DNA from 3 places in the Microbispora cellulosiformans genome. Region 2 is predicted to be linked to each of the others. Evidence: predicted binding sites of a transcription regulator. Region 2 holds the regulator's gene; each other region holds the start of a gene.
The links. The regulator LexA, encoded in region 2, represses DNA repair genes until DNA is damaged. The targets are predictions, from matches to a motif close to TCGAACANNTGTTCGA.

Region 1 (9,739 bases), on a different contig from region 2:
CGACCGGCTGCTGCAGCGGGTCAGGAAGCCCGTCGAGGCGGCGTACGTGGTGACGATGGCACTGCCGTTCGTCTACGACGTCTGGCTGATGCCGCCCAGGCCCACGGCGGGATCGACCGTGGCGCTGCTCGCGCTGTCGGTGCTCGCCGGACTGCCCCTGGTGTACGGCGCGTCCCTCCTGATAAGGGACTCGCCCGCGGAGGCCCCGCTGACGAGGGACCGATGACCGCGCACCCGCGTCACGAGCTCGACGAGATCATCCACGCCCCGGTGCGGCTGTCGATCGTGGCGGCGCTGGCCGCGGCCGATAAGGCCGACTTCCGGTTCCTCCGCGACACGATCGAGGTCAGCGACTCACTGCTCAGCAAGCACGTCCTCACGCTCGAAGAGGCCGGCTACGTCCGGGTGGAGAAGGCCTTCGTCGGCAAGCGGGGGCGCACCTGGCTCTCGCTGACCGAGCGAGGGCGGGCGGCTTTCGAGAACTACATGGACGTGCTGCGGCGAATCATGGAGGCGACCCCCCGTGCTTGAGATCGACGGACTGCGCAAACGCTACGGAGACAAGACCGCCCTCGACGGGGTGGGCTTCACCGTACGACCCGGTGAGATGTTCGGCTTCGTCGGCGCCAACGGCGCGGGCAAGACGACGACGATGCGCATCGTGATGGGCGTGCTCGGCGCCGACTCCGGAGAGGTGCGGCTCGACGGGCGCCCGCTGGGATTCGACGATCGCCGCGCGTTCGGCTACATGCCGGAGGAGCGCGGCCTCTACCAGAAGATGAAGGTCGCCGAGCAGATCGAGTACTTCGGCCGGCTCCACGGGCTCGCCCCGGCCGCCGCCCGCACGGCCACGGACGCCCTGCTCGAACGGCTCGGCCTGGTCGGGCGGCGCGACGACGCGGTCGAGGCGCTGTCGCTCGGCAACCAGCAGCGCGTGCAGCTCGCGGTCGCGCTCGTCCACGAGCCGACGGTGCTGATCCTCGACGAGCCGTTCTCCGGCCTCGACCCGCTGGCGGTCGACGCGCTGGCGGAGGTGCTCAAGGACCGCGCCGCCGAGGGCGTGCCGGTCATCTTCTCCAGCCACCAGCTGGATCTGGTCGAACGGCTCTGCGACTCGGTCGGCATCATCTCCGCAGGCCGGATGGTCGCGTACGGCCCGGTCGCCGAACTGCGGGAGCGGGAGGGTCGCGGGGTGCTGCGCGTCGTGGTCCGGGACGCCGCGCCCGGCTGGGCCGACGGTCTTCCCGGCACGGTCGTCCGCGAGGGCGACCGCGACGTCCTGCTCTGCGAGGAGGGCGACGACCAGGCCGTCCTCCGCACGGCGATGAGCGCGGGGACGGTCGAGCACTTCGGGCGGCGGCAGCCGACCCTCACCGAGATCTTCAGGGAGGCGGTGGCATGAACGGCCTGATGCTGGTGGCCCAGCGGGAGGTCCGCACGCGGATCCGGACGAAGTCCTTCCTGATCAGCCTGGCGATCAGCGCGATCCTGGTGGCCGCGCTGGCGTTCCTGCCCAAGGCGCTCGGCGGTGACGGCACCTTCGACGTCGGCGTGGTGGGCGCCGCCCCCGCGCCCGTCACCCAGCTCTCCTACTCGCGCTATCCGGACGAGGCGGCCGCGCGGAAGGCGGTGATCGCCGGAGACGTCGACGCGGCCCTGATCGGCGGGGACAGGGTCGTCGCGAACGGCGAGCTCGACCAGCGGCTGGGGCTGATCCTCGAAAGCGTCCACCGGGACGAGCAGATCAAGGCGGCCGGGGTCACGGTCACGCCGCTGCGGGTGGAGTCGGTCGGCGCCGACGCGCGGTACCAGGGGGTGCGCACCGGCATCGCCACCCTGCTGGTGATGGTGCTGTTCTTCCTGTTCATCTACTCCTCCATGTACGTCGCGATGGGCGTGGTGGAGGAGAAGGGCAGCCGGATCGTGGAGATCCTGCTGACCTCGGTGCGCCCGTGGCAGCTGCTGGGCGGCAAGATCGTCGGGCTGGGCGTCCTGGGGCTGGTCAACCTCGCCGTGGTCGTCGCCGCCGGTCTGGCCGCGTCGGTCGCGACCGGTTTCGCGGCCGACCTCCCACCGGGAATGGGCGGGATCGTCGTCAGCGCGCTCGTCTGGTTCGTGCTGGGCTACGCGTTCTTCGCCGTGCTCGCCGCCACCTTCGGCTCGCTGGTGTCGCGGCAGGAGGAGCTGAACACGGTGCTGACGCCGATGACCACGCTCATGATGCTGACCTACGTGACGGCCTACTTCGCCGCCGTCCAGCCCACCGGCACGGTCGCGCGCGTCCTGTCGCTCGTGCCGCCGTTCTCCTCCATGGTCATGCCCGTGCGCACGGCCGCCACCGGCGTGCCGCTGGGAGAGATCCTCGTCGCCGTGGCGCTCATGATCGTGGCGGTCGTGGGCGTGCTGCTGTTCGCCGCCCGGGTGTACCAGCGCGCGGTTCTCCGTACGGGCGCCCGGGTCAGGCTGGGCGAGGTCCTGCGCTGATCCTGTACGGAACCGGGCTCGGCGGGTTCCCGCCGGGCCTCGGTGGGTTCCGGGGAGGTCCTGGAGGGTCAGAGCGGCCGGGTGAGCGTCGTAGTGATCATCTCGGCCGCGCGGCCGGGATCGTCGGCGCTCTCCTGTCCGCCCGGGGCCCACAGGAACATCCAGCCCTCCCCGGCGGGGATCGCGAAGACGATCGTCTGCCTGCCGGTCTCCGGGTGCCAGACGGAGAGGACGGGGGTGTCCCCGCCGATCAGCCGGGCGCCGAGGCCGTGGCCGGGGAGCCGGGCGGCGAGTGCCTCCAGGTAGGCCAGGCGCTGCCTGCCGTAGTCGCCGGTGCCCGTCACAAGGCCCCCTTCGCGGGAGATCCAGCTTTGTTACAAGGATCGTCGCAGGTCAACGGGACGACAACCATGAACGGGTAACGCCCGGGAATGTAACGGCGGCGGGAACTCCGGCCGGTTTCCCGATGTCGGCGGCGGTTCCTCATGTGATCGAACAGTCGTTCGGCTATATTGGTCTGGTCGCCCCTGGGGTGCGCGCCGCGCGCGGCGCCCGGACGCGGCGGACCGCCGCACCCGCCTTCCGGGCGGTGTGCGGGAAGCTCAGAAAATGTCGGTCGCACCCCGTAGCTTTTCGGTGACCGAGCAGACGACCACCCTCCAGGGGGCATCCAATGGCAATCAACGACCGCGAGAAGGCCCTTGAGACCGCCCTCGCGCAAATCGAGCGGCAGTTCGGCAAGGGCAGCGTCATGCGTCTCGGAGACGACGCGCGTGCCCCGATCGAGGTCATCCCCACCGGCGCCATCGCTCTCGACGTGGCCCTCGGCATCGGCGGCTTCCCCCGGGGCCGGATCGTGGAGGTGTACGGCCCGGAGTCCTCCGGTAAGACGACGGTGGCCCTGCACGCCGTGGCCAACGCCCAGCGGGGCGGCGGCATCGCCGCCTTCATCGACGCCGAGCACGCCCTCGACCCCGAGTACGCGAAGAAGCTGGGCGTCGACGTCGACGCGCTGCTCGTCTCCCAGCCGGACACCGGTGAGCAGGCCCTCGAGATCGCCGACATGCTGATCCGCTCCGGCGCCGTCGACATCATCGTGATCGACTCCGTGGCGGCCCTCGTGCCGAAGGCGGAGATCGAGGGCGAGATGGGCGACAGCCACGTCGGCCTCCAGGCCCGCCTCATGTCGCAGGCGCTGCGCAAGATCGCCGGCGCCCTGAACCAGACCCGGACCACCGCGATCTTCATCAACCAGCTCCGCGAGAAGATCGGCGTCATGTTCGGGAGTCCCGAGACCACCACGGGTGGCAAGGCGCTCAAGTTCTACGCGTCGGTGCGGCTGGACGTGCGCCGGATCGAGACGCTCAAGGACGGCACCGAGCCGGTCGGCAACCGGACCCGGGTGAAGGTCGTCAAGAACAAGATGGCCCCGCCGTTCCGCCAGGCCGACTTCGACATCCTCTACGGCATGGGCATCTCCCGCGAGGGTGGCCTGATCGACATGGGTGTCGAGCACGGATTCGTGCGGAAGGCGGGCGCCTGGTACACGTACGAGGGCGACCAGCTCGGGCAGGGCAAGGAGAACGCCCGCAACTTCCTGAAGAACAACCCCGACATCGCCAACGAGATCGAGAAGAAGATCAAGGAGAAGCTGGGGGTCGGGCCCCGGCTCGACACGCCGACCGAGACTCCCGCCGCTCCGGCCGCCGCGCCCGCGCCCACGTCGGGCCGAGCGACCGCGTCCGCGTCCGCGTCGGGCCGGGGCAGCAAGGCGGCCGCCGCGCCCAAGCCGGGTGACGTCTGAGCGCAGGCATGAGGCGCGACGAGCCCTCCGGCCCGGACGGCGAGTCCGGGCCGGGAGACTGGAACTCGGGCCCCTGGGGGCCGGTCGAGGAACCGGCCGGCTCGGCCGATGACGCGTCCGCGACGATCGCCGCTCTGCGGGCGCAGATCCGCAGGCGTGAACGGCGAGCCCCGGACGGAGCCAGCGGCTTCGGCGATCCCGGCAGCTCCGGCGACCCCGGCAGCTCTGGCGGCGCTGACAGTCCCGGCGCCGTTGCCGGCTCCGCCGGCCCTGGTGGGTTCGACCTCTGGGGCCGGGACGACACCGACCGCGACGACACGGGCCCGGCCGCCGCCGGGTCCGGGCGCCGGCGTCAGGGGCGCGGCAGGAAGCGGCGGGAGCGGTCCGGGGGGCGGGTGCCCGATGGGCCGCAGGAGGGCAGCGCGGCGAGCGAGGGGCCGCCGGCCGACCCCGAGGCGGTGGCCAGGGCCATCTGCCTGCGGCTACTGACGATGGCGCCGAAGACGCGGGCCCAGCTCGCGGACGCCCTGAGCAAGCGGGACGTGCCCGAGGAGGCGGCGACCGCCGTGCTGGAGCGGTTCTCCGAGGTCGGGCTCATCGACGACGAGGCGTTCGCCGCCGCGTGGGTGACCTCCCGGCACGCCGGGCGAGGCCTGGCCCGCCGCGCGCTGGCGCAGGAGCTGCGGCGGCGTGGCGTCGCCGAGGAGACGGTTGAGGACGCCCTGGAGCGGCTCGATCCCGACGAGGAGACCGAGACCGCGCGCAGGCTGGTGGAGCGCAAGCTGGCCGGCACGCGCGGGGTGGAGCCGCAGGCGCGCATGCGCCGGCTGGTCGGGATGCTGGCCCGCAAGGGCTACTCACCCGGCCTGGCGTTCCGCATCGTCCGGGAGGCGATCGAGGCCGAAGGCTTACCCTCCGATGGGCTTCCCGACAGCTTCGAGTGAGCTATAGCACCATGCAAAAGTCGCTTGACAGGCCATCTTTGCTTGCTCGTTACCTCTCTGACGCTTAATCTCGACCGCAGTGAGGAGTTACTCCGCGCAGCGCGGATTGCCATAACGGTGAACCACGACGGACGAGGACTTTGGCCGGCCTTCGGGCCAGATCGGTCACCCTTCGGGGTGTCCGGGCGATGTGACGATATTTGTCCTGGTGAAGCCACCGGGCTCTGCCGTGCTGCGCGCGTGTGACCCCTGCCATGAGGTTGTCGTGAGGCGATAGGGGTGAGCGCGCATGGACACGATCGTGATCGTTCTTGCGGTTGCGGTGGTGCTGCTGGCTCTCGTGATGATCGCCGCCCTTGTCATAGTCGTACGCCGCACCGGCGGAGTCGCCGTGCCGTCCGGTCCCTCGCCCGAGCAGCTCGCCGAGGTCAAGGCCGAGGTCAACGAGGAGCTCGAACGGGCCCGGCAGGAGGCCGAGGAGATCCGTACGAAGGCGGAGCGGGACGCGGGGGAGATCCTCCAGAAGTCCGAGTCGCTCGCCGAGAGCGCGGCGCTCACGCGCAAGGAGGTCGAGGAGGAGGCGCGCCTCCTCAAGAACGAGCTCAAGGAGCTGCGCTCCGACCTGGAGCGGCGCGAGAACCGGCTGGCCGAGCGCGAGCAGCGGCTCGACGAGGAGGCGCGCAGGCAGGCCGAGCGGGCCCGCAAGCTGGCCGAGACCGAGACGGAGCTGGCCGACCGCCGCGAGGACCTGGAGCGGGTGGCCGAACGGCGCAAGGAGATCCTGGAGCGGGTCGCGGGCCTGACGGCCGACCAGGCCAGGGCCGAGCTGGTCAAGGAGATCGAGAACCAGGCCAAGCGCGAGGCGGCCCTGATCGTCCGGGAGATCGAGAGCGAGGCCCGCAAGGAGGGCGAGAAGCGCGCCTGCAAGATCGTGACCCTCGCCGTGCAGCGGGTCGCCACCGAGCAGACGGCCGAGTCGGTCGTGAGCGTCCTCCACCTCCCCGGCGACGAGATGAAGGGCCGGATCATCGGCCGCGAGGGCCGCAACATCCGGGCCTTCGAGTCCACCACCGGCGTCAACCTGATCATCGACGACACACCCGAGGCGGTGCTTCTGTCGTGCTTCGACCCGGTTCGCCGGGAGACGGCCAGGCTGACGTTGGAGAAGCTCGTGCTCGACGGGCGCATCCACCCCCAGCGCATCGAGGAGGCCCACGAGCGCAGCAAGGCCGAGGTGCTGGACCTGTGCGTACGCGCGGGGGAGGACGCGCTGGTCGAGCTGGGCATCACGGAGATGCACCCCGAGCTGGTCACCCTGCTCGGGCAGCTGCGCTACCGCACCTCCTACGGCCAGAACGTGCTCAAGCACCTGATCGAGTCGGCCCACATCGCCGGGATCATGGCCGCCGAGCTCCGGCTCGACCGTGACCTCGTCAAGCGGTGCGCTCTCCTGCACGACATCGGCAAGGCGCTCACGCACGAGGTCGAGGGCAGCCACGCGATGATCGGCGCGGAGATCGCCCGCCGGTACGGCGAGCACGAGGACGTCGTCCACGCCATCGAGGCGCACCACAACGAGGTGGAGGTCAGGACCGTCGAGGCCGTCCTCACCCAGGCCGCCGACGCGATCAGCGGCAGCCGCCCGGGTGCCCGGCGCGAGTCCCTGGAGGCGTACGTGAAGCGGCTGGAGCGCCTGGAGGAGATCGCCCAGTCGTACGACGGGGTGGACAAGGTGTTCGCCATGCAGGCGGGCCGGGAGATCCGCGTCATGGTCCGGCCCGACAACGTCGACGACATCCAGGCCCAGGTGATCGCCCGGGACGTCGCCAAGCAGGTGGAGGAGGAGCTGACCTACCCCGGGCAGATCCGCATCACCGTGGTCCGCGAGTCCCGCGCCACCGAATTCGCTCGATAACTGCGGCTGACCCCGGCCGCCGCTGACCGGATTTGGGGTGAATGTGCTATACCCCTCCATATACTCCCGGTTTAGCCCGGTGCTCCCCAGCCCCTGAAGCGAGTGCACGACCATGATCTCCTCGACCCCGTACCGGCGGCTTCTCGTGCTCGTGCTGGCGGCCACCGCGATCAGTGCCTGTACGGCGAAGACGGAGACTCCCAAGGCCGCGCAGGCCCCCGCGGTGAACGTCGTGCAGCCGGGCGCGCCGGGACAGGGCAGCAAGGTCCTGCCGGCCGGCGAGGTGCCGCGTTCCGAGGGCCAGGAGTACACCGACGCCGACGTGCGGTTTATGCAGGGGATGATCCGCCATCACTCCCAGGCCCTGCGGATGACCGGGCTCGTGGCCGGTCGCAGCGAGAGCAAGGACCTTCCCCGGTTCGCGAAGCGGATCGAGATCTCCCAGCAGGACGAGATCGACCAGATGGTGCGCTGGCTGAGGACCCGGCTCCAGCAGGTGCCCAGCGTGGGCTCCGGCACCGGGCACGACCACGGCGGGGAGCCCATGCCGGGCATGCTCACCGAGGCGCAGTTCGCCGCGCTGGAGCAGGCCAAGGGGGCGCGGTTCGACCGGCTCTTCTACGAGGACATGATCCAGCACCACATGGGCGCGCTGACGATGGTCGAGCGGCTGTTCGGCGACGGAGGAGGCGGCGAATCGGAGATCAACCAGTTCGTCACCCACGTCGACGGGGACCAGCGCATCGAGATCGACCGCATGCGCGCCCTCCTCGCGAAGCTGAACGAGTAGCCCGCCCCCGGCACGCCACCGATCCTCCCGTCACCACTTCAACGACGGGGGAGTGGTGTAGCGGGTGGCGAGGACGCCGAGCTGGTCGATGACGGCCCGCTTCCAGCTGCCGTCCTCGAACATCCGGCGCAGCGCGTCGTTCACCTGGTCGCGCAGGGCGGCCGTGCTGGTGGCGATGCCGTACTCCTCGGTCGACAGCGGCCTGCCGCTGAACCGGAACCTGCCGGGATACTGCGCCGACAGCCCGGCGAGCACGGGCGCGTCGGCCACGATGGCGTCGGTGCCGCCACGGGCGAGCAGCGGCGCGCAGGCGGCGGGCAGGTTCGCCTCGGCGAGGAAGAACTGCCGCCAGCGGGCGCCGAACCTCGCCACGAGCGGCCCGGCGGACTCCCGGGTGACGCAGACCCGCTTGCGGGCGAGGTCGCGGGGCCGCGTGATCGACAGGTCGTCGGCCCGGACGAGGACGTCGGTGCTGGTGACGAGATACGGCCCCGCGACCGGCCGGGAGCGCTCCGGGCCGGTGACACCGACGACGAGGTCCGCGTGGGCCGTGTCGGCCGTGTAGACGATCTGGTCGTCGCGGTAGCCGAGGGCCCTGGCCACGTAGTGCGCGACCTCGACGTCGAAGCCGCCGAAGTGCCCGTCGGGCATCCGGGCGACCAGCCCCGGCTGCCCCGGGCGCACGCCGATCACCAGCCTGCCGTCGCCCCCGCACCCCGCGAGGCATCCGGCCGCCAGGACGCCGATCACGGCGAGGCCACGCCACACGCGCTCAATATCGAGGTCGCGTACGCGCCGCCGCCAGCAGCGACACGGCAAAAGTCCCTTGACCCGGGAGCGCGGGCTCAGCGGACGAAGGCGACCTCGCCGCCCGCCCGTTCGGCGGCGGCCGGGTCGGCCGTGATCTTCCTGCTGCGCCGGCTGCGCCGTTCCAGCCAGGCGGCGAGATAGCCGAGCGCCAGGTTGATCGCGATGTAGACCACGGCGATGACGATCACCGAGGGGATCAGGTTGGCGTAGTTGGCCGGCACGACGCGGGCGCCCGCGTTGAGCAGGTCGGCGTACGCCACGACGAACCCGAGCGCGGTGTCCTTGAGCAGCACCACGAGCTGGCTCACGATCGCGGGCATCATCGCGGTCACCGCCTGCGGCAGCAGGATCATCCGCATCACCTGGTTCTTGCGCAGGCCGATCGCGTAGCCCGCCTCGGCCTGGCCGCGTGGCACCGCCAGGATGCCCGCGCGGACGATCTCGGCCAGGACGGACCCGTTGTAGACGGTGAGACCGAAGACCACGGCCGTGAACTCGGTCACGACCAGCCCGGCCAGGCTCCCGCCGTACTGGGCGAAGAAGATCAGCATGAGCACCGGGACCGCGCGGAAGGCCTCGACGACCACCGCGGCCGCGATCCGCACCCAGCGGTGGTCCGACAGGCGGGCGATGCCGAACACGGCCCCGAACAGCAGCGCGAGCACCGCGGCGAGCGCCGCGGCGACCAGTGTGTTGAGCAGCCCGGGCAGGATCAGCTCGGTCCACGTGTCGGCCCGCAGGAACGGCTGCCACAGCTTGCCGTCCCACTGGCCCTTCTCGTCGAACTTCGTCCAGACGAAGTACGCGACCAGCAGCAGGACGACGCCGAACGCGAGGGTCAGCGCGTTGTTGCGCAGCCGGGTGCGCGGGCCCGGGACGTCGTAGAGGACGGTGGCGCCGCGCTCGGTCATCGGACCACCGCCAGGCGCCGGGCCAGCCGACCGGACAGCAGGTTCAGGGGGAGGGTCAGCACGACGAACCCGGCGGCGAAG
Region 2 (9,739 bases):
CCCGCGGAACTGCTCACCGGTGGGGTCGGTGGGCGGGTCCTGCATCGGCAAGTCCGGAGGCGGGAAAGAGTTGGCCACGCAAGCACAGTAAGCGAGCGGACATAAGAGGTCACAACGGAACTATCACCATCGGGTATCGCACTTTGACACGCAAGGTCAGCCCCGGATGATCGGAACCGCGGCCACATGGGCGACTGCGCTACGCTTGACACGCGTGCCGCCACCCTGCACTGCGTCACCTGCACTGGGCCACCCCGTACTTGGGGCATCCGTCTCACAGCTCGGCGCGTGAGAGCGCGCAGGCGCGGGCCGCCCCGATCGTATGGCAGGGGTTGCCCGGGCGGGCGTCATCAACCCTGATTCTGCCGCCGGGCGAGGAGTGGAAGTGGACGAGCCGGTGTACGACCCGCAGGCGCTGCAGGCCAAGTGGCTGCCGCGGTGGGAGGAGTCGAACCCCTTCGCGGCGGTCGAGGACGCCGCGGACACCAGGCCGCGCAAGTACATGCTCGACATGTTCCCCTACCCCTCCGGCGACCTCCACATGGGACACGGCGAGGTCTTCGCGATCGGCGACGTCGTCGCGCGGTACTGGTTCCAGAAGGGCTACAACGTCCTGCACCCCATCGGGTGGGACTCCTTCGGCCTGCCCGCCGAGAACGCCGCGATCAAGCGCAACGCCCACCCGGCCGAGTGGACGTACGCGAACATCGAGACACAGGCGAACTCGTTCAAGCGGTACGCGATCTCCTTCGACTGGTCGCGCCGCCTGCACACCAGCGACCCGGAGTACTACCACTGGAACCAGTGGCTGTTCACCCGCTTCTACGAGCGGGGCCTGGCCTACCGCAAGGGCGGCCTGGTCAACTGGTGCCCTCAGGACCAGACCGTGCTGGCGAACGAGCAGGTCGTCGCGGGCAAGTGCGAGCGCTGCGGCGCCGACGTCGTCCGCCGCGAGCTGACCCAGTGGTACTTCAAGATCACTGACTACGCCGACCGCCTGCTCGACGACATGGCGCGGATCCAGGACGGCTGGCCCGAGCGTATCCTGACGATGCAGCGCAACTGGATCGGCCGCTCCACCGGCGCCGACGTCCGGTTCGAGATCGAGGGCCGCGACGAGCCGGTCACCGTCTACACCACCCGCCCCGACACGCTGTACGGCGCGACGTTCTTCGTCGTCGCGGCGGACGCCCCGCTGGCGGAGGAGATCGTCGCCCCCGAGCAGGCCGAGGCGCTGGCCGCCTACCGCGCCGAGGTCGCCAAGCTCTCCGACATCGAGCGGCTGTCCACCGAGAAGGAGAAGACCGGCGTCTTCCTGGGCGTCTACGCGGTCAACCCGGTCAGCGGGGAGCGCATCCCCGTCTGGGCCGCCGACTACGTGCTGTCCGACTACGGCCATGGCGCGATCATGGCGGTGCCCGCCCACGACCAGCGCGACCTCGACTTCGCGCGGAAATTCGGCCTGCCGGTGAAGGTCGTCGTGCACACCGGCCTGGCCGACCCGGGCGAGACCGGTGTCGCCACCCCCGGCGAGGGCACGCTGGTCAACTCCGGCCCCCTCGACGGGCTGACGAAGGCCGAGGCGATCCAGAAGATCATCGAGGTCCTGGAGGAGCGCGGCACCGGCAGGGCCGCGGTCAACTACCGCCTGCGCGACTGGCTGCTGTCGCGGCAGCGGTTCTGGGGCACGCCGATTCCGATCATCCACTGCCTGGACTGCGGCGAGGTCCCGGTGCCGGACGACCAGCTGCCGGTCACGCTGCCCGACCTGCGCGGCGCGGACCTCAAGCCGAAGGGCGTCTCGCCGCTGGCCGCCGCCACGGACTGGGTCAACGTCTCCTGCCCCAAGTGCGGCGGCTCCGCCCAGCGGGACACCGACACGATGGACACCTTCGTCGACTCGTCGTGGTACTTCCTGCGCTACTGCGACCCGGGCTACACCGACGGCCCCTTCGACGTGGAGAAGGTCGGCAAGTGGGGCCCGATCGACCAGTACGTCGGCGGCGTCGAGCACGCCGTGCTCCACCTGCTGTACGCGCGGTTCTTCACCAAGGTCCTGCACGACATGGGCATGGTGGACTTCGTCGAGCCCTTCGAGCGCCTGCTCAACCAGGGCCAAGTGATCAACCGGGGCAAGGCGATGTCGAAGTCGCTGGGCAACGGCGTGGACCTGGGCGAGCAGATCGACAACTACGGCGTGGACGCCGTCCGGCTGACGATGATCTTCGCCGGGCCGCCGGAGGACGACATCGACTGGGCCGACGTCTCGCCGGCCGCGTCGCAGAAGTTCCTGGCCCGCGCGTTCCGCGTGATGACGGAGGCCGGAGCGGCGTCCGCCCCCGGGACGGGCTTCTCCGGCGGCGACGTCGAACTGCGCAAGGTCACCCACCGGACCATCGACGAGGTCACCCGGCTCGTCGACGGCCACCGCTTCAACGTCGCGGTGGCCCGCATGATGGAGCTGACCTCGGCCGCCCGCAAGGCGATCGACGCCGGCCCCGGCGCCGCCGACCCCGCCGTCCGCGAGGCCGCCGAGACCCTGGCGGTCATGCTGTCGCTGGTCGCGCCGTACGTCGCGGAGGAGGGCTGGGAGCGGCTCGGCCACGCGCCGTCGGTCGCGAAGGCGGGCTGGCCGCAGGCCGACCCGGCGCTGCTGGTGCAGGAGTCGGTCACGGCCGTGGTCCAGGTGGCGGGCAAGGTCCGCGACCGGCTGGAGGTGTCCCCGGACATCTCCGAGGCCGACCTGGAGGCGCTGGCCCTGGAGTCGGAGAAGGTCAGGGCGTACCTGGACGGCGCGCCGCGCAAGGTCATCGTGCGGGCGCCGAAGCTCGTCAACATCGTCCCGTGAGCGGACGTTGACGATCGGGCAGCTGTCCGGACAAAATTACGCCCGAGCCACAAAACCACTCATACAGATGAGGCGTGCGGTCAGGGCATGCCGCGACCACCACCGCTCCGGCGGTGGTCTGGGGTGCGCGCCTGACCGTACGGCTCACCGGTGGCGTGCGCCCCGCGTGGGAGGCACGTCTTGTACAGACGCATTCTCGGCGGGCTGGCGACCGCCGTCGCGATGGCGGCGACCGTGCTCGTCGCCACCGGTTCACCGGCGAACGCGGCCGGCACGGGCACCGGCTACCTGCACACCAGCGGGAACAAGATCGTCGACAGCACCGGCGCCACCGTCCGGCTGACCGGCATCAACTGGTTCGGCATGGAGACCGACAACAAGACCTTCCACGGGCTGTGGGCCAGCAACCCGTGGAGGAGCCAGCTCGACCTCATGGCGAACCTGGGCTACAACACGATCCGGGTGCCGTTCTCCGACGACGCGCTGAAGCCGGGCGCGCAGGCGACGAGCGTCAACACCGCATCCAACCCCGATCTCATCGGCCTGTCCCCGCTGCAGATCCTCGACAAGGTCGTGGACTACGCGGGCCAGAAGGGCATGCGGATCATCCTCGACCGGCACCGGCCGACCAGCGCGGGTCAGACGGCGCTGTGGTACACCTCGACCGTGCCGGAGTCGACCTGGCTCGCCGACTGGAAGTCGCTGGCCCAGCACTACGCCGGCAACACCACGGTCATCGGGGCCGACCTGCACAACGAGCCGCACGCCGACGGCACCAACCCGAACGCTACCGGCTCCTGCTGGGGCTGCGGCGACCAGGCGCGCGACTGGCGGCTCGCGGCCGAGCGGGCGGGCAACGCGATCCTCTCCGTCCAGCCCAACTGGCTGATCTTCGTGGAGGGCGTGAGCTGCCCGAGCGGCGGCCTGTCCAACGTCTGGGACAACGACACCAGCAACGACGAGGACTGCGGCTGGTGGGGCGGCAACCTCACCAAGGCCGGGCAGTTCCCCGTCCGGCTGAACGTCGCCAACCGGCTCGTCTACTCGCCGCACGAGTACGCCACGTCGGTCTACCACCAGCCGTGGTTCGACGACCCGACGTACCCGGCGAACATGCCGGCCATCTGGGACAAGTACTTCGGCTACATCTACAAGCAGAACATCGCGCCGATCATGGTGGGCGAGTTCGGCACCACGCTGGCCAGCAACACCGACAAGATCTGGCTCCAGGAGCTCATGAAGTACCTGGGCACCGGCGTGAACGGCATGTCCTTCACCTACTGGTCGTGGAACCCCAACTCGGGTGACACGGGCGGCATTCTGAAGGACGACTGGGCCACCGTCGACCAGGCCAAGCAGAGCATCATCTCGCCGTACCTGATCCCGCCGGTGGGCGGCAATCCGCAGTCGCCCTCGGCCTCTCCGTCGGTGTCCCCGTCGGTGTCCCCGTCGGCGTCCCCCTCGGCCTCTCCGTCGGCGTCCCCGTCGGCGTCCCCATCAGCGTCACCGTCCGCGTCCCCCAGCGGGAACGGGGGCAAGTCCTGCACCGCCACCTACAAGGTCGTCAACCAGTACAGCGGCGGCTTCCAGGGTGAGGTCACGGTGAAGGCGGGCGGCTCCGCCATCTCGGGCTGGACCGTGAAGTGGGCCTTCCCGAACGGGCAGAGCATCAGCCAGCTCTGGAACGGCACGCTCAGCGCGAGCGGATCCAACGTCACGGTGACGAACATGTCCTACAACGGCGCGCTCGGCGCCGGGGCGTCCACGGCGTTCGGGTTCAACGCGAGCTGGTCCGGCACCAACGGCGTGCCGTCGCAGGTCACCTGCACGGCGAGCTGAGCGAGCGGATCACTTCAGCGCGGCGGCGATCCTGGCCAGGATCTCCTCCAGGATCGGCGCCGACGTCGCGAAGTTGAGGCGGGCGAACGTGTCGCCGCCTCCGTAGTTGGGGCCCGGGTTGAGCCTGACCCGGGCCTCCCGCTCGACGAAGGAGGCGGCGTCGGGGATGCCGAAGTCGAGCCATGCGAGATAGGTGGCCTCGGGCAGGCGGTACCCCACCCCGGCCGGGAGCCGCTCGGCGACGAGCCGGCGGTTGCGGTCCAGGATCGCCAGCACCTCCTCCAGCCACGTGTGGCCGTGCCGCCACGCGGCCACCGTGGCCTCCACGCCGAGGACGCTCGGCGCGCCGTAGAGGTGCGCGGGCTGACGGCCGAGCGCGTCCCTGACGTCCCTGGCGCCCAGATGGGCCACCGAGCAGCGCAGCCCGCCCATGTTGAACGCCTTGCTGGCGGAGGTCAGCGTGACCGTCCGCTCGGGCAGGATCGTGGCGAACGGGATGTGCCGGGCCGGGGCGTACGTCAGGTCGGCGTGGATCTCGTCCGCGATCACCAGCGTGCCGTGCCGGTCGGCGTACGCGGCGAGCCCCTCCAGCTCCTCCCGGGTGAACGACCGGCCCGACGGATTCTGCGGGTTCACCAGAAGGAGCACGCGTACGGGCTCGGCGGGGACCTCGAACCGGCCCTCGGCCGTCAGCGGCATCGGCACCAGGCGGCGGCCCATCCCGGTGACGGTGACGAGGAAGGGGTCGTAGGCCGGGACGTGCAGCGCCACGGCGTCGCCGGGCTCGGTCATGAGGTGCAGCAGCACCTGGAGAGCCTGGTTGATGTCGGTGTAGGACCGCACGTGCGCGGGATCGGCCCGCCAGCCGTACCTCGCCTCCATCCGCTCGGCGAAGGCCTCCGCCAGCAGCCCGGCGGTCGGCTGGTCCAGCCACGCGGGGTAACCGAGATCCGTGGCCGCGCGGCGCGCGACGGCCTCCCGGACCGCCTCGGGCACGGGAAAGTCCATGTCGGCGACCCAGGCGGGGATGACACCGGGCGCGGCCAGGGCCCACTTGATCCCGTCACGGGCGCGGGCGGCCTCCAGGGAGAGCGAGTCGAGTTTCACGGGACTCACCCTAATCGCCAGATATCGGTCATCCGGAGAGTGATCATGCCGGCGTCCCGCGGCGGGACGCCGGCACAGGATCTACAGCTTGCGCAGGACGGCCGTGACCTTGCCGAGCACGGTGGCCTCGTCGCCGGGGATCGGCTCGTAGTTCGGGTTGTGCGGCACCAGCCACACGTGCCCGTCCTTGCGCTTGAACGTCTTCACGGTGGCCTCGCCGTCGATCATCGCCGCGACGATGTCGCCGTTGTCGGCGACCGGCTGCTGCCGCACCACGACCCAGTCCCCGTCGGCGATGGCGGCCTCGATCATCGAGTCGCCGGAGACCTGGAGCAGGAACAGCGTGCCCTCGCCGACAAGCTGCTTGGGCAGCGCGAACACGTCCTCGATGCTCTGCTCGGCGAGAATGGGGCCACCGGCGGCGATGCGGCCGACCAGCGGCACGTACGCCGCGGTGGGCCGGTTGAAGCCGGTCTCCTCCTCGGCGGCGTCCGGGTCGACCCACAGGACCGGCTCGCCGGGGAGCCTGACCTCCAGCGCCCGGGGGCGGTGCGGGTCCCGGCGGAGGTAGCCCTTACGCTGGAGCGCCGTGAGCTGGTGCGACACGCTGGAGGTGCTGGTCAGCTGGACGGCCTCCCCGATCTCCCGCATGGACGGCGGATAGCCGCGCTGCTGGACCGAGTCGCGGATCACCTCGAGGATCTTCCGCTGCCTGGGGGTGAGGCCAAGCGAGTCGCGCCGACGAACCGCGAGGTCGCCGACGCCATTCGCCTGCTCACTTCGGTCACTCACGATGCCACCTCTCAATCCGTGTTCCTCATGTCGCACAGAGCGACCGTACCGCGATTCAAGATCACCGTCAAACAATTGTTCGATATCCAGCGAAATCGCCGATCTCGCCGTTCTCCTCATCGTACGGGAGTTCGATCGATCCCGTGTTCGATTTACCCGATCTTCCTGGCCGGTCGTACGCCCAGCTCAGAAGGAATGGAGAAATCCCGGCGCGAAAATGCCGTACGGCCTATTCCCCCGCGCCCGGGGCAGGGGATGCGCCTGGGGCGCGTGGGGCGACACGCGCGGCGAACAGGAACTTCCCCCGCCACGGCCGGTTCGACTTGCGTTCAAGGACGGGCACTTCTACCGTTGGACCCCAACATCTAGTAGTCACAGCGGTGTAAGTTCACTACACCTTGTGTTCGGGATGTGCGTTCAGGGAGGCGATGAAGTGCACTGTCCGTTCTGTCGCCACCCGGACACACGGGTCGTGGACAGCCGCGCAGCCGAAGACGGGGCGGCCATCCGCCGCCGCCGCACCTGCCCCGAATGCGGGCGCAGGTTCACCACTCAGGAGACCGTGCTGCTCATGGTGAGCAAACGCAGCGGGGTCACCGAGCCGTTCTCCCGGGAGAAGGTCGTCGCGGGCGTACGGCGGGCCTGTCAGGGGCGCCCGGTCGGCGAGGACTCCCTCGCCCAGCTCGGGCAGCGCGTGGAGGAGACCATCCGGGCCACCGGCGCCGCGGAGATCGCCTCGCACGAAGTGGGGCTGGCCATCCTGGGCCCGCTCCGCGACCTGGACGAGGTGGCGTACCTGCGGTTCGCGTCGGTCTACCGGAGCTTCGAGACGCTGGCGGACTTCGAAGCCGAGATCGAGCGGCTCAGGGCGGCCCACGGCGGCGGGGAGTAGCCGCCGGGCCGGCGGGCGGGGCGAGGAGCGAGCCGTGCGGCGCGACGATGAGGGTGTAACGAGCGTGGTCGGAAAGAGGGGCTCCATCGGGCCCCGGGAGGGGGAAGTCATGACGGAGACCGTGAGCGGCACAGAGGCGGGTGCGGGAGGCCGGGGAGCGAGGCGTCCGCGCAAGGGCCTGAAGATGAAGCGCATCTTCACCACCCCGGGCGTCCACCCGTACGACGAGGTCCGCTGGGAGCGGCGCGACGTCGTGATGACCAACTGGCGCGACGGCTCGGTCAACTTCGAGCAGCACGGCGTGGAGTTCCCGGCCTTCTGGTCGGTCAACGCCGCCAACATCGTGACCACCAAGTACTTCCGGGGTGCGGTGGGCACCCCGCAGCGCGAGTCGAGCCTGCGGCAGCTCGTCGACCGGGTGGTGGGCGTCTACACCCGGACCGGCGTCGAGAACGGCTACTTCGCCTCCGAGGAGGACGCGGAGATCTTCGACCACGAGCTCAAGCACGCGCTGATCCACCAGACCTTCAGCTTCAACTCCCCGGTCTGGTTCAACGTCGGCACCCGCTCCCCCCAGCAGGTCAGCGCGTGTTTCATCCTCGCGGTGGACGACACGATGGAGTCGATCCTCGACTGGTACAAGGAAGAGGGTGTGATCTTCAAGGGCGGCTCGGGCTCGGGGGTCAACCTCTCCCGGATCCGCTCGTCCAAGGAGCTGCTGTCCAGCGGCGGCACGGCGAGCGGCCCGGTCTCGTTCATGCGCGGCGCCGACGCCTCCGCCGGGACCATCAAGTCGGGCGGCGCCACCCGCAGGGCGGCGAAGATGGTCGTCCTCGACGTGGACCACCCCGACATCGAGGAGTTCATCGAGACCAAGGCGCGCGAGGAGGACAAGGTCCGCGCGCTGCGCGACGCCGGGTTCGACATGGACCTCGGCGGCAAGGACATCGTGTCCGTCCAGTACCAGAACGCCAACAACTCGGTCCGCGTCTCGGACGAGTTCATGCGCGCCGTGGAGGCCGGATCGAACTTCGGCCTGCGGGCCCGGCTGACGGGCGAGGTCATCGAGGAGGTGGAGTCCCGGTCGCTGTTCCGCAAGATGGCGCAGGCGGCCTGGGAGTGCGCCGACCCCGGCGTGCAGTACGACGACACGATCAACGACTGGCACACCTGCCCGGAGACCGGGCGCATCACGGCGAGCAACCCCTGCTCGGAGTACGTCCACCTGGACAACTCCTCCTGCAACCTCGCCTCGATCAACCTGCTGAAGTTCCTGCGCGACGACGACAGCTTCGACGTCGCGACCTTCGTGAAGATCACCGAGCTGATCATCACGGCGATGGACATCTCCATCACCTTCGCCGACTTCCCGACGCAGAAGATCGCCGAGACCACCCGGGCGTACCGGCAGCTCGGCATCGGCTACGCCAACCTGGGCGCGCTGCTGATGGCGACCGGCCACGCGTACGACTCCGACGGCGGCCGGGCGATCGCCGCGGGCATCACCTCGCTCATGACCGCCGTGTCCTACCGCCGCTCGGCCGAGCTCGCCGGGATCGTCGGCCCGTACGACGGCTACCAGCGCAACGCGGAGCCGCACAAGCGGGTCATGCGCAAGCACGCCGCGGCCAACGACGACCTGCGCACGCTCGACGACATGGACAAGGCCCTGCACGCCGAGGCCACCCGGCAGTGGCAGGAGTGCCTCCGCACCGGGGAGAAGAACGGCTACCGGAACGCGCAGGCCTCGCTGCTGGCGCCCACGGGAACCATCGGGCTGATGATGGACTGCGACACCACCGGCATCGAGCCCGACCTGGCGCTGGTGAAGTTCAAGAAGCTCGTCGGCGGCGGCTCGATGCAGATCGTCAACCAGACGATCCCGCGGGCGCTGCGCCAGCTTGGCTACCTGGAGGAGCAGGTCGAGGCGATCGTCGAGTACATCGCCGAGCACGGTCACGTCGTGGACGCTCCCGGCCTGCGGCAGGAGCACTACGAGGTGTTCGACTGCGCGATGGGGGAGCGGGCCATCGCCCCGATGGGCCACGTCCGGATGATGGCGGCGGTCCAGCCGTTCCTGTCCGGCGCGATCTCCAAGACCGTGAACCTGCCCGAGTCGGCCACGGTGGACGACATCGAGCAGGTCTACCTGGAGGGCTGGCGGCTCGGCCTCAAGGCGCTGGCCGTCTACCGCGACAACTGCAAGGTCGGCCAGCCGCTGTCGATCGCGAAGAAGACCTCCGAGGAGGCGCCCGCCGCGG
Region 3 (9,739 bases), on a different contig from region 2:
CCCGGTGCCGCACCGCCTCGCCGAGCGCGGCTGGTAGGCACGGCCGGAACGCACGGCGTTCCCGGGAAAGTAAAAAGGCTCCTGGCGGCGGCGTGTCGGCCGCGGGTGACCGGCGGTAAGGCGATTCGCTCGGTCGGGACGTCCCGGCCGAGCGTTCTGCTGTGCGGCCGTAGATCTGTGCGGCCGTAGATCTGTGTGCCGGAGATCTGCGCGGCGGTGTCCGGCAGCGGGCGGCAGGGCGCTGACGTCGCCGGGCCGTCGCCCGCCACGCCGATCGGTGCCACCCGATCGATCGCCGGGCCGCGGGCGTCCGACCCGCTGATCGTCCCAGGGAGCCCAGTTGCCCGGCCTCGATCGCCGCACCTTCCTCGTGACCGGCCTCGTCACGGGCCTCGCCGCCGCGATCCCCGCGCCCGCCTCGGCGGACCCGCCCCCGACGCCGTCGTCCTCCACGCCCGGCGCGGAGGCCGGGGCGGCCGCACGCGGCCTGTGCTCCGACCCCTTCACACTCGGGGTGGCCTCGGGCGACCCCGACCCCGCGGGTTTCGTGATCTGGACCCGCCTCGCCCCGCGGCCGCTGGCCGAGGACGGCCTGGGCGGCATGCCGCCGATCGTCGTCCCCGTGCGGTGGCAGGTCTACGACGACGAGTACTGCCGCCGGGTCGTACGGGCGGGCGTGGCGGACGCGAGCCCCGAGTGGGGGCACAGCGTCCACGTCGAGGTGGACCGTCTGCGGCCCGGCCGGGAGTACTGGTACCGCTTCCGCGTGGGGCCCCACCTCTCGCCGACCGGCCGGGCGCTGACCGCCCCGGACCCTGCGTCGTTCGGCGGCCCGCTGACGATGGCGTTCGTCTCGTGCGCCCAGTACGAGCACGGCTACTTCACCGCCTACCGCCGCCTCGCCGAGGACCACCCCGACCTGGTCCTCCACCTGGGCGACTACCAGTACGAGTACGCGAGGGACACCTACGTCGCCCCCACCGGCAACGTGCGCGACCACGAAGGGCCGGAGACGGTGACCCTGGCGGACTACCGCAGGCGGCACGCGCAGTACAAGACCGACCCCGACCTGCGCGCGGCCCACGCCGCCGCGCCGTGGCTCGTGGTCTTCGACGACCACGAGGTGGACAACAACTGGGCCGGCGAGACGCCGGCGCATCCGGGGGAGCGGCCCGCCTTCGGGCAGCGCCGGGAGGCCGCGTTCCGCGCCTACTACGAGAACATGCCGCTGCGCCGCACCTCCGTCCCGTGCGGCGCCGGAATGCGGCTCTACCGGCGGGTCGGATGGGGCAGGATGGCGACCTTCCACCTGCTCGACACCCGGCAGTACCGCGACGACCAGGCCTGCGGCGACGGGTACAAGGACTGCCCCGAGTCGGCCGGCCCGGAGCGGTCGATCACCGGCGCCGAGCAGGAGGCCTGGCTGCTCGACGGCTTCCGGCGCTCGGCGGCGCGGTGGGACGTCATCGGCCAGCAGGTGTTCTTCGCCCGGCGCGACAGCGACGCCGGGCCGGGCACGCGCACCAGCCAGGACGCCTGGGACGGGTACGCCGCCTCCCGCAGGCGCATCACCCAGGGCTGGGTGGACGCCGGCGTGCGCAACCCCGTCGTGCTCACCGGCGACGTGCACGCGCACTGGGCGAGCGACCTGAAGCTGGACTACGACGACCCGGCCGGGCCCACCGTCGGGTCCGAGCTGGTCACGACCTCCGTCAGCACCACCGGCGACGGAGCCGACTCCGACCCCGCCGACCACCCCTTCCTGCGGATCAACCCGCACCTGAGGTTCTACAACGACCAGCGCGGCTACGTCCTGACCCGCGTCGAGCGGGAGGCGATGACCGCCGACTTCAGGGTGGTGCCCCGGGTCAGCGTCCCGGGCGCCGAGGCCTGCACCAGGGCCACCTTCGTCGTCGAGGACCGGGTGCCCGGCGTCCAGCAGACCTACCTGCGCCCGTTCTCCCCGCCGAGCGCGGCCCGGACGGCGGGCGTCACCGCCGAGGACACGATCCGGCAGGAGACCGAGCGCCCCTGACCCGGCGCGGCCGTACGGCGGCGTCGTCCCCGGGTGGCTCCGGGCTCCTCCGGCAGGAGCCGTCGCAGGAAGGTCTCCCGGGAGTCGTCCTCCCGGAGACGCCGCGCGCGTCGTCCCCGGCGGCGGTTATCGTGACCCGCTATGACGACCGACGACACCGGGCGGCTCGCCGAGCACCTGTCGCGTGAGCTGCGTCACCTCGTGATGCTGCTGCGCCGTACGACGGCGGGACAGCCGGTCACCGCCCAGCAGTACTCCGTGCTCGGCTCGCTGGAGGAGGCGCCCCGCCGGATGACCGAGCTCGCCGAGGAGCACGGAGTGCAGCTCCCCACGATGAGCGTGCAGGTCAACCGCTTGGAGGAGGCGGGCCTGGTGGCGCGGGGCACCGACGCCTCCGACGCCCGGGTGCGCACCGTCGAGCTCACCGACGAGGGCCGCGACCGCCTGCGTGCCGTACGGCGGGCGCGCATCGCCTATCTCTCCGGCAGGCTCGGCGCGCTGACCCCCGAGGAGCGCTCAGCGATCGAGAGCGCCCTGCCCGCCCTGGCCAAGCTGGGTCGTGTCTGACAAATCATGGCCCTGCTGCGCGTGGCCCAGGCGGCGCCTCGTTGCGTTGTCGTCGTCGCCCATAGCTCCGCTATGGCCTCCTCCGCCTTGCGATGCATCCACCTGGATCCACGCTCGCGACGGGCAGCATTTGTCAGGCACTCCCTGGGACGGACATGACCGCGTTTTGGGCGGGGGAGGCCGTGGCCATACCCTGAACTGGTCACCACAGAAGGGGAAACCGTGACGTCCGCACCCAAGATCGGCGTGCTCGCCCTGCAGGGCGACGTGCGCGAGCACGTCCGCGCGCTGGAGGAGTCGGGGGTGACCGCCGTCCCGGTGCGCCGCCCGGGGGAGCTCGCCGCGGTGGACGCGCTGGTCGTCCCGGGCGGAGAGTCGACCACGATGTGGAAGCTCGCCGTCACCTTCGAGATGCTCGAACCGATCCGGCTGCGGATCAAGGAGGGCATGCCCGCCTACGGCTCCTGCGCCGGGATGATCATGCTGGCCGACCGGATCGAGGGCGGCGTAGAGGGCCAGGAGACCCTCGGCGGCATCGACATGGTGGTCCGCCGCAACGCCTTCGGCCGCCAGGTCGACTCCTTCGAGGCCGATCTCGACTTCGCCGGGCGCGGGGAGATCAGGGCCGTGTTCATCCGCGCGCCCTGGGTCGAGTCGGTGGGGCCGGACGTCGAGGTGCTGGGCCGGACCGAAGCTGGGAGTAGGATCGTCGCGGTCCGACAGGGACCGCTGCTCGCGACGTCCTTCCATCCGGAGCTGACCGGCGACGCGCGCGTGCACTCGTATTTTGTCGAAATGGTGAGGGAGTTCTAGGCGATGTCCGGCCACTCCAAATGGGCGACGACGAAGCACAAGAAGGCGGCGCTGGACTCCAAGCGCGGCAAGCTGTTCGCCAAGCTCATCAAGAACGTCGAGGTCGCGGCCAGGACCGGCGGGCCCGATCCGGACGGCAACCCGACGCTGTACGACGCCATCACCAAGGCCAGGAAGAACTCGGTCCCGATCGACAACATCGAGCGGGCCCGCAAGCGCGGCGGCGGCCTTGAGGCCGGCGGCGCCGACTGGCAGACCATCATGTACGAGGGCTACGCCCCGGGCGGTGTCGCGGTTCTCATCGAGTGCCTCACCGACAACCGCAACCGCGCGGCGTCCGAGGTGCGCGTGGCGCTGACCCGCAACGGCGGCTCGCTCGCCGACCCCGGCTCGGTATCGTACATGTTCAACCGCAAGGGCGTCGTGCTCGTCCCCAAGGGATCGCTGAGCGAGGACGACGTTCTCATGGCCGTCCTCGACGCGGGTGCCGAGGAGGTCAACGACCTCGGTGACAACTTCGAGGTGGTCTCCGAGGCCTCCGACCTGATCCCCGTGCGCAAGGCGCTGCAGGACGCCGGCATCGACTACGAGTCGGCCGAGATGAGCTTCATGCCGACCCTCAACGTCCCGCTGGACGAGGACGGCGCCCGCAAGGTCTTCAAGCTCATCGACGCGCTGGAGGACAGCGACGACGTGCAGAACGTCTGGGCGAACTTCGACGTCAGCGACGACGTCATGGAGAAGCTGGACGTCTGACCCGGCCCGCCCGATCGGGATCGCCCGATCGGGGCCGGCTGATCGGGCTTGACGGAAAACCGCTGGCCCGCCGTACCGCGATCGGCATAGGTTGACGCGTCGTGGACATCCGCGACCTCACCGCCGGCGACCTCGACGCCGCGCTCGACATCCGGAGACGCGCCTTCGGCCCGCTGTCCGCCGAAGGCGCGCGGACCTGGCGCGAGCTGGTCTCCCCGATGCTGCCGGAGGGGCGTTACCTGGGCGCCTTCGACGGGTCCAGGCTCGCCGGCGCGGCCAGGATCAACCCGTACGTCCAGTGGTGGCACGGCCGGCCGCTGTCGATGGGCGGCGTGGCCAGCGTGACCGTCGCACCCGAGGACCGCGGCAGGGGAGTGGGCCGCGCGCTCATGGAGGCGGCCGTCGAGCGCTGTGCCGCGCTCGGCCACGTGGTGTCGGCGCTCTATCCGGCGACCACCCCGCTCTACCGGAGCGTGGGCTACGAGCACGCCGGCGGCATGACGAGGATCACGCTGCCCGCCGAAGCGCTGCGCACCCTCGGCAGCACCGGTGGTCACGGTGGCGCGGGGGAGCTGCGCCGGGCCGGCCCCGGAGACGCGGCCGAACTGGTGGCCCTGATCGGCAGGCTCTACGCCGCCACCCGCGCGAGCGGCCCGATGTCCTACGACGAGCGCACCTGGCGGCTGTGGCTCGCCGACGAGGACGACTACTGCTACCTCGCAGGCGACGGGTTCGTCCTCTACCGCTGGAGCGACGGCGACATCGAGGTCGACAACCTGGTGGCGGGCTCGGAGGCGACGGCCAGGGCGCTGTGGTCGCTGGTCGGCAGCGCCTCCTCCGTCGCGAAGTCGGTGCACGCCTGCGTCGACCCTGCCGACCCCGTGCTCTGGCTGCTGCGCGAGCGGTCGGACGACGACGTCACGGTGCGCCGGTGGATGCTCCGGGTGATCGACCTGCCCGCCGCGGTCGCGGGACGCGGCTTCCCCGCCGGGGTCGCGCTGGAGACCGTTGTCGAGGTGACCGACCGGCTGCGCCCCGGCAACACGGGATCGTGGACGCTCCGCGTGGCGGGCGGCTCCGGCTCCGTGACGCGGTCGGACCCGGCGTCACGTACGGCGCCGGGCACCGAGCCGGGCACCGGGCCGGGCTCCGGCCCGGGGGAGGTGACGCGGCTGACGATCGGCGGCGCGTCCGCGCTCTTCGCCGGGGTGCCCACGGCCACGCTGCGGCGCTCGGGCAGGCTGACGGGTGGTTCCCCCGAGACCGACGACGCGCTGGACGCCGCCTTCGCCTGCGCCGCCTACATGATCGACGCGTTCTGACGCCGCGTCGCGCCCCGCACCGCCGGTGATCGCGGTAGAGTGACCGACCGAACTGATGTTCGGCGGAGAGGCGAGCCGGTGCGATTGCCCCACGTACGGGTGATGGGGGTGGACCCGGGGCTGACGCGGTGCGGCCTCGGCGCCGTGGAGGGCAGGCCCGGCGCGCCGCTGAGCCTGGTGTCGGTCGGGGTCGTGCGGACTCCTGCCGACGACGACATCGGCGCCCGGCTGGTCGTCATCGAGGCCGAGATCGAGCGATGGCTCGACGAGCTGAAACCGGACGCGGTCGCCGTCGAGCGGGTGTTCGCCCAGCACAACGTGCGCACGGTCATGGGGACGGCGCAGGCGTCGGCCGTCGCGATCGTCTGCGCGGCCCGGCGCGGGCTGCCGGTCGCCCTGCACACGCCGAGCGAGGTCAAGGCCGCCATCACTGGCCACGGCAACGCCGACAAGAAGCAGGTGGGCACCATGGTCACCCGGCTGCTGCGGCTCGACGCCATGCCGAAGCCCGCGGACGCGGCCGACGCGCTCGCCCTGGCCATCTGCCACGTCTGGCGCGGCGGCGTACAGCACCGCCTGGCCGACGCCCTGGCCCGCGCCCGCTCCGCCCCGCGACCGGCCCCCGCACGCCGGGAGGACGCGTGACCCCGTACGCAGGCCGCCGAGGCTCTGGTAGGACTGGGAGGCCCGGCGCGGTCGCGGCCGGGTGGCAGGGCCGGGGAGGGAGCACGCGGTGATCGCATCCGTTGCGGGGCAGGTGACGGCGGTCGGCGCCGACAGCGCCGTGGTCGAGGTCGGCGGGGTCGGAGTGCTCGTCCACTGTGCCCCGGGGACCCTGGCCGGGCTGCGCGCCGGCGAGCCCGCCCGGCTGTCCACCTCGCTCGTGGTGCGCGAGGACTCGCTGACGCTGTACGGCTTCGCCTCCGACGACGAGCGCGCCGTCTTCGAACTGCTGCAGACGGCCAGCGGGGTCGGGCCGCGCCTCGCCCTCGCCATGCTCGCCGTGCACGCGCCCAACGCGCTGCGGATGGCGGTGGCGAGCGCCGATCTCAAGGCCCTGACGATGGTGCCCGGTATCGGGCAGAAGGGCGCCCAGCGCATCGTGCTGGAACTGAAGGACAAGCTCGGCGCGCCCGCGCAGGCCGTCGACGCGGCGCTGAACGGCGGCGCCCGTCCCGCCTGGCGCGACCAGGTGCATTCCGGCCTGGTCGGCCTCGGCTACTCGGCCAGGGACGCCGACGAGGCGGTCGCGGCGGTGGCCCCGGAGGCCGACGCGGAGGTCGCGGCCGGTCGCGCCCCGCAGGTGGCCGCGTTGCTGAAGTCGGCCCTGCGCGCCCTGAGCGTCCGGTGAGCATCGGGCGTCCGGTGAGCATCGGCGGTCACGGAAGAGGCGGGCCCGACGCGGCGACCGGCCCGGCATCGGGTCCGGCGGCCGGACTCGGGAGGCGGGCTAGGGAGGCGCGAGGCGGGCCGGGGGATGCGCGAGGGCCGGGCGGTTCGATGAAAGATTCACCGGGAAGCGGATGGTTCCCGGCAGGCCGAGCGGATGGTGCCGAGTGAGTGTGGAGCGGGATCTCGTGTCGCCCGAGCCCGAGGGCGACGAGCAGGCGATCGAGGCCGCGCTGCGTCCGAGGCGGCTCGACGAGTTCATCGGGCAGGGCCGCGTACGCGAGCAGCTCTCGCTGGTCCTGGAGAGCGCGCTGCGCCGCAACCGGCCGCCCGACCACGTCCTGATGAGCGGCGGCCCCGGCCTGGGCAAGACCACACTCGCCATGATCATCGCGGCGGAGCTGGGCGCGCCGCTGCGGATGACCTCGGGCCCCGCGCTGGAGCGCGCGGGCGACCTCGCCGCGATCCTGTCCACGCTGACGGAGGGCGAGGTCCTGTTCATCGACGAGATCCACCGGATGTCCCGGCCCGCCGAGGAGATGCTCTACCTCGCGATGGAGGACTTCCGGGTCGACATCGTCGTCGGCAAGGGCCCCGGAGCCACCTCGATCCCCCTCGACATCGCCCCGTTCACGCTGGTCGGGGCCACCACCCGGGCGGGCCTGCTGCCCGCGCCGCTGCGCGACAGGTTCGGCTTCACCGCCCACATGGACTTCTACGAGGTGGCGGAGCTGGAGCTGGTGCTGCGGCGCTCGGCCCGCCTGCTGTCGGTGGAGCTGCCCGACGACAGCGCCCTGGAGATCGCCCGCCGCTCGCGCGGCACGCCCCGCATCGCCAACCGCCTGCTCAGGCGCGTGCGCGACTTCGCCGAGGTCCGCGCGGAGGGCGTGGTCACCAGGGAGATCGCGGCGGCGGCGCTCAACCTGTACGAGGTGGACGCGCAGGGCCTCGACCGGCTCGACCGGGCGGTGCTCGACGCGCTGCTGCGCAAGTTCGGCGGCGGGCCGGTGGGCCTGTCGACGCTCGCGGTCGCGGTGGGGGAGGAGCCGGAGACCGTCGAGGTCGTGGCCGAGCCCTTCCTGGTGCGGCAGGGCCTGCTGGCCCGCACGCCGCGCGGCCGGGTCGCCACCGCCTCCGCCTGGGCGCACCTCGGTCTGACTCCGCCTCCTGACAGCTTCGGCTCGCCCGTCGCCCCCACGCTCTTCGAGGGCTGACCGCGCGTCACCGGGAAGCGCCCTCCGGGCGTTCCCCGGGCACTCCCCGGGCGCTCTCCTGAAGCGGAAACCGGGGCAAAGAGGTAACAGACCGATTGCGAAGCCCATGAAACGGGAACTTTCCTGCTCGCCGAGCCGTGGGTTCGTTGCCGGGCTTCGGCGGGCTCGCATACACTGCGTGGCTTGACTGGCCGCTCACGCCGGCGCGAGCAGCGTCGCGGTGGCCCGCGTGTCGCAGCGCACCAGACCTCCGGCGTCAGGCCGGTTCATCACGTTACGGAAGGGTGGCCCCCGTGGGTAACAACCCGCTTGGGACGTTCCTGCCACTGATCTTGCTGGTAGTGGTTTTCTACTTCCTGTTGATCCGCCCGCAGCGCAAGCGGCAGCAGGAGCAGGTCCAGATGCAGAACTCCCTCACCCCGGGCGTCCGGGTCATGACCACGACAGGCCTGTTCGCGACGGTCGTCGCCCTGGAGGACGACGACGTCGTGCTCGAACTCGCGCCCGGCGTCGAGACCCGCTGGGTCAAGGGCGCGATCGGCCGCGTGCTCACTCCCGTGGACGACGTGACCGGCGTGGAGACCGAGGAGACCGTGACCGGTGGTCCCGACACGGGGAACGGCGACGATACGAGCACCAAGCAGTCCTGAGTAGGCTGATCGCAACCTTTCGACGAAAGAACTGACCTCCAGTGGCCCCACCGACCAGTAGCCAGAGCAAGCCGGGACGCACACTCCTGCTGCTCCTCGTGCTCATCATTGTCATGGGCGCGACGGTCGCCCTTCAGAAGGCGTTCGTCCCCAAGTTCGGCCTCGACCTCGCGGGCGGCACCACGGTGACCCTCTCGCCGGTGACGGCGAACGGGAAGGCTCCCTCGCAGGAGAGCCTCGACCGCGCGGTGACGATCATCCGGCAGCGCGTCAACGGCACCGGCATCTCCGACGCCCAGGTCGCGAAGTCGAACGACAACATCGTGATCCAGATCCCGGGCGCGGGCCGGGACGAGGCGCTCAAGCTGGTGTCCACCACGGCCGAACTGCGCATGCGGCAGGTGCTCGCGGTGGCCGCGGCCAAGGCGCCGCCGGTCCAGCCGTCCACCGCCGCGCCGACCGCGAGCGGCTCGGCCGCGGCGACCCCGGCGGCCTCCCCCGGCGTGGCCTCGACGGCCAAGGCCAGCGCGGCCCCGAACGGGAACGCCACGCCGGCGGGCCGGGCGCTGTCGAAGGCGCTGACCGCGCCGACGCCGGAGCCGAGCGGCACCAAGCGGGCCACGACGTCCGGCGGCCGTGCCGCGAAGGCCTCTCCCTCGGCCTCCGCCTCCGCCGCGCCGTCGTCGAGCGCCGCGCCCGAGGACGCGAACGACCCGCTGGCGGGCCAGGACACGAGCGGCATCGACCAGGCGCTGCTCACCGAGTTCCGCAACATCGACTGCAGCGCGAAGGACCGCGGCCAGGGCGCCATCGACGACCCGAACAAGCAGATCGTCGCCTGCAGCGACGACGGCTCGGCCCGCTACATCCTGGACAAGGCCGCCGTGCAGGGCACCGAGATCAGCGGCGCCCAGGCGGGGACCGACCCCACCACCGGTGAGTGGATCGTCCAGGTGAACTTCAAGTCGAAGGGCGCCACGCAGTTCGCCGACA

Region 1: recA (recombinase RecA) is a predicted target of LexA. The motif match lies at 2,976-2,991, and genes of this name have one in related genera.
Region 3: ruvC (crossover junction endodeoxyribonuclease RuvC) is a predicted target of LexA. The motif match lies at 5,541-5,556, and genes of this name have one in related genera.

What each region holds. Positions count from the first base shown of each region.
Region 1 is NZ_VYTZ01000010.1:135,748-145,486, forward strand. Features, by position in the region: gene F5972_RS26405 (hypothetical protein) at 1-226, shown strand, start outside; gene F5972_RS26410 (winged helix-turn-helix domain-containing protein) at 223-531, shown strand; gene F5972_RS26415 (ABC transporter ATP-binding protein) at 524-1,402, shown strand; gene F5972_RS26420 (ABC transporter permease) at 1,399-2,484, shown strand; gene F5972_RS26425 (hypothetical protein) at 2,553-2,828, opposite strand; gene recA (recombinase RecA) at 3,158-4,288, shown strand; gene recX (recombination regulator RecX) at 4,297-5,232, shown strand; gene rny (ribonuclease Y) at 5,522-7,147, shown strand; gene F5972_RS26445 (DUF305 domain-containing protein) at 7,260-7,937, shown strand; gene F5972_RS26450 (transporter substrate-binding domain-containing protein) at 7,968-8,705, opposite strand; gene F5972_RS26455 (amino acid ABC transporter permease) at 8,783-9,658, opposite strand; gene F5972_RS26460 (amino acid ABC transporter permease) at 9,655-9,739, opposite strand, start outside.
Region 2 is NZ_VYTZ01000002.1:802,538-812,276, reverse strand. Features, by position in the region: gene leuS (leucine--tRNA ligase) at 386-2,848, shown strand; gene F5972_RS07635 (cellulase family glycosylhydrolase) at 3,029-4,687, shown strand; gene F5972_RS07630 (MalY/PatB family protein) at 4,697-5,794, opposite strand; gene lexA (transcriptional repressor LexA) at 5,876-6,589, opposite strand; gene nrdR (transcriptional regulator NrdR) at 7,020-7,478, shown strand; gene F5972_RS07615 (vitamin B12-dependent ribonucleotide reductase) at 7,588-9,739, shown strand, end outside.
Region 3 is NZ_VYTZ01000015.1:136,523-146,261, forward strand. Features, by position in the region: gene pdxS (pyridoxal 5'-phosphate synthase lyase subunit PdxS) at 1-37, shown strand, start outside; gene F5972_RS30870 (alkaline phosphatase D family protein) at 341-2,035, shown strand; gene F5972_RS30875 (MarR family winged helix-turn-helix transcriptional regulator) at 2,177-2,602, shown strand; gene pdxT (pyridoxal 5'-phosphate synthase glutaminase subunit PdxT) at 2,825-3,415, shown strand; gene F5972_RS30885 (YebC/PmpR family DNA-binding transcriptional regulator) at 3,419-4,171, shown strand; gene F5972_RS30890 (GNAT family N-acetyltransferase) at 4,273-5,493, shown strand; gene ruvC (crossover junction endodeoxyribonuclease RuvC) at 5,596-6,138, shown strand; gene ruvA (Holliday junction branch migration protein RuvA) at 6,227-6,844, shown strand; gene ruvB (Holliday junction branch migration DNA helicase RuvB) at 7,050-8,096, shown strand; gene yajC (preprotein translocase subunit YajC) at 8,390-8,746, shown strand; gene secD (protein translocase subunit SecD) at 8,845-9,739, shown strand, end outside.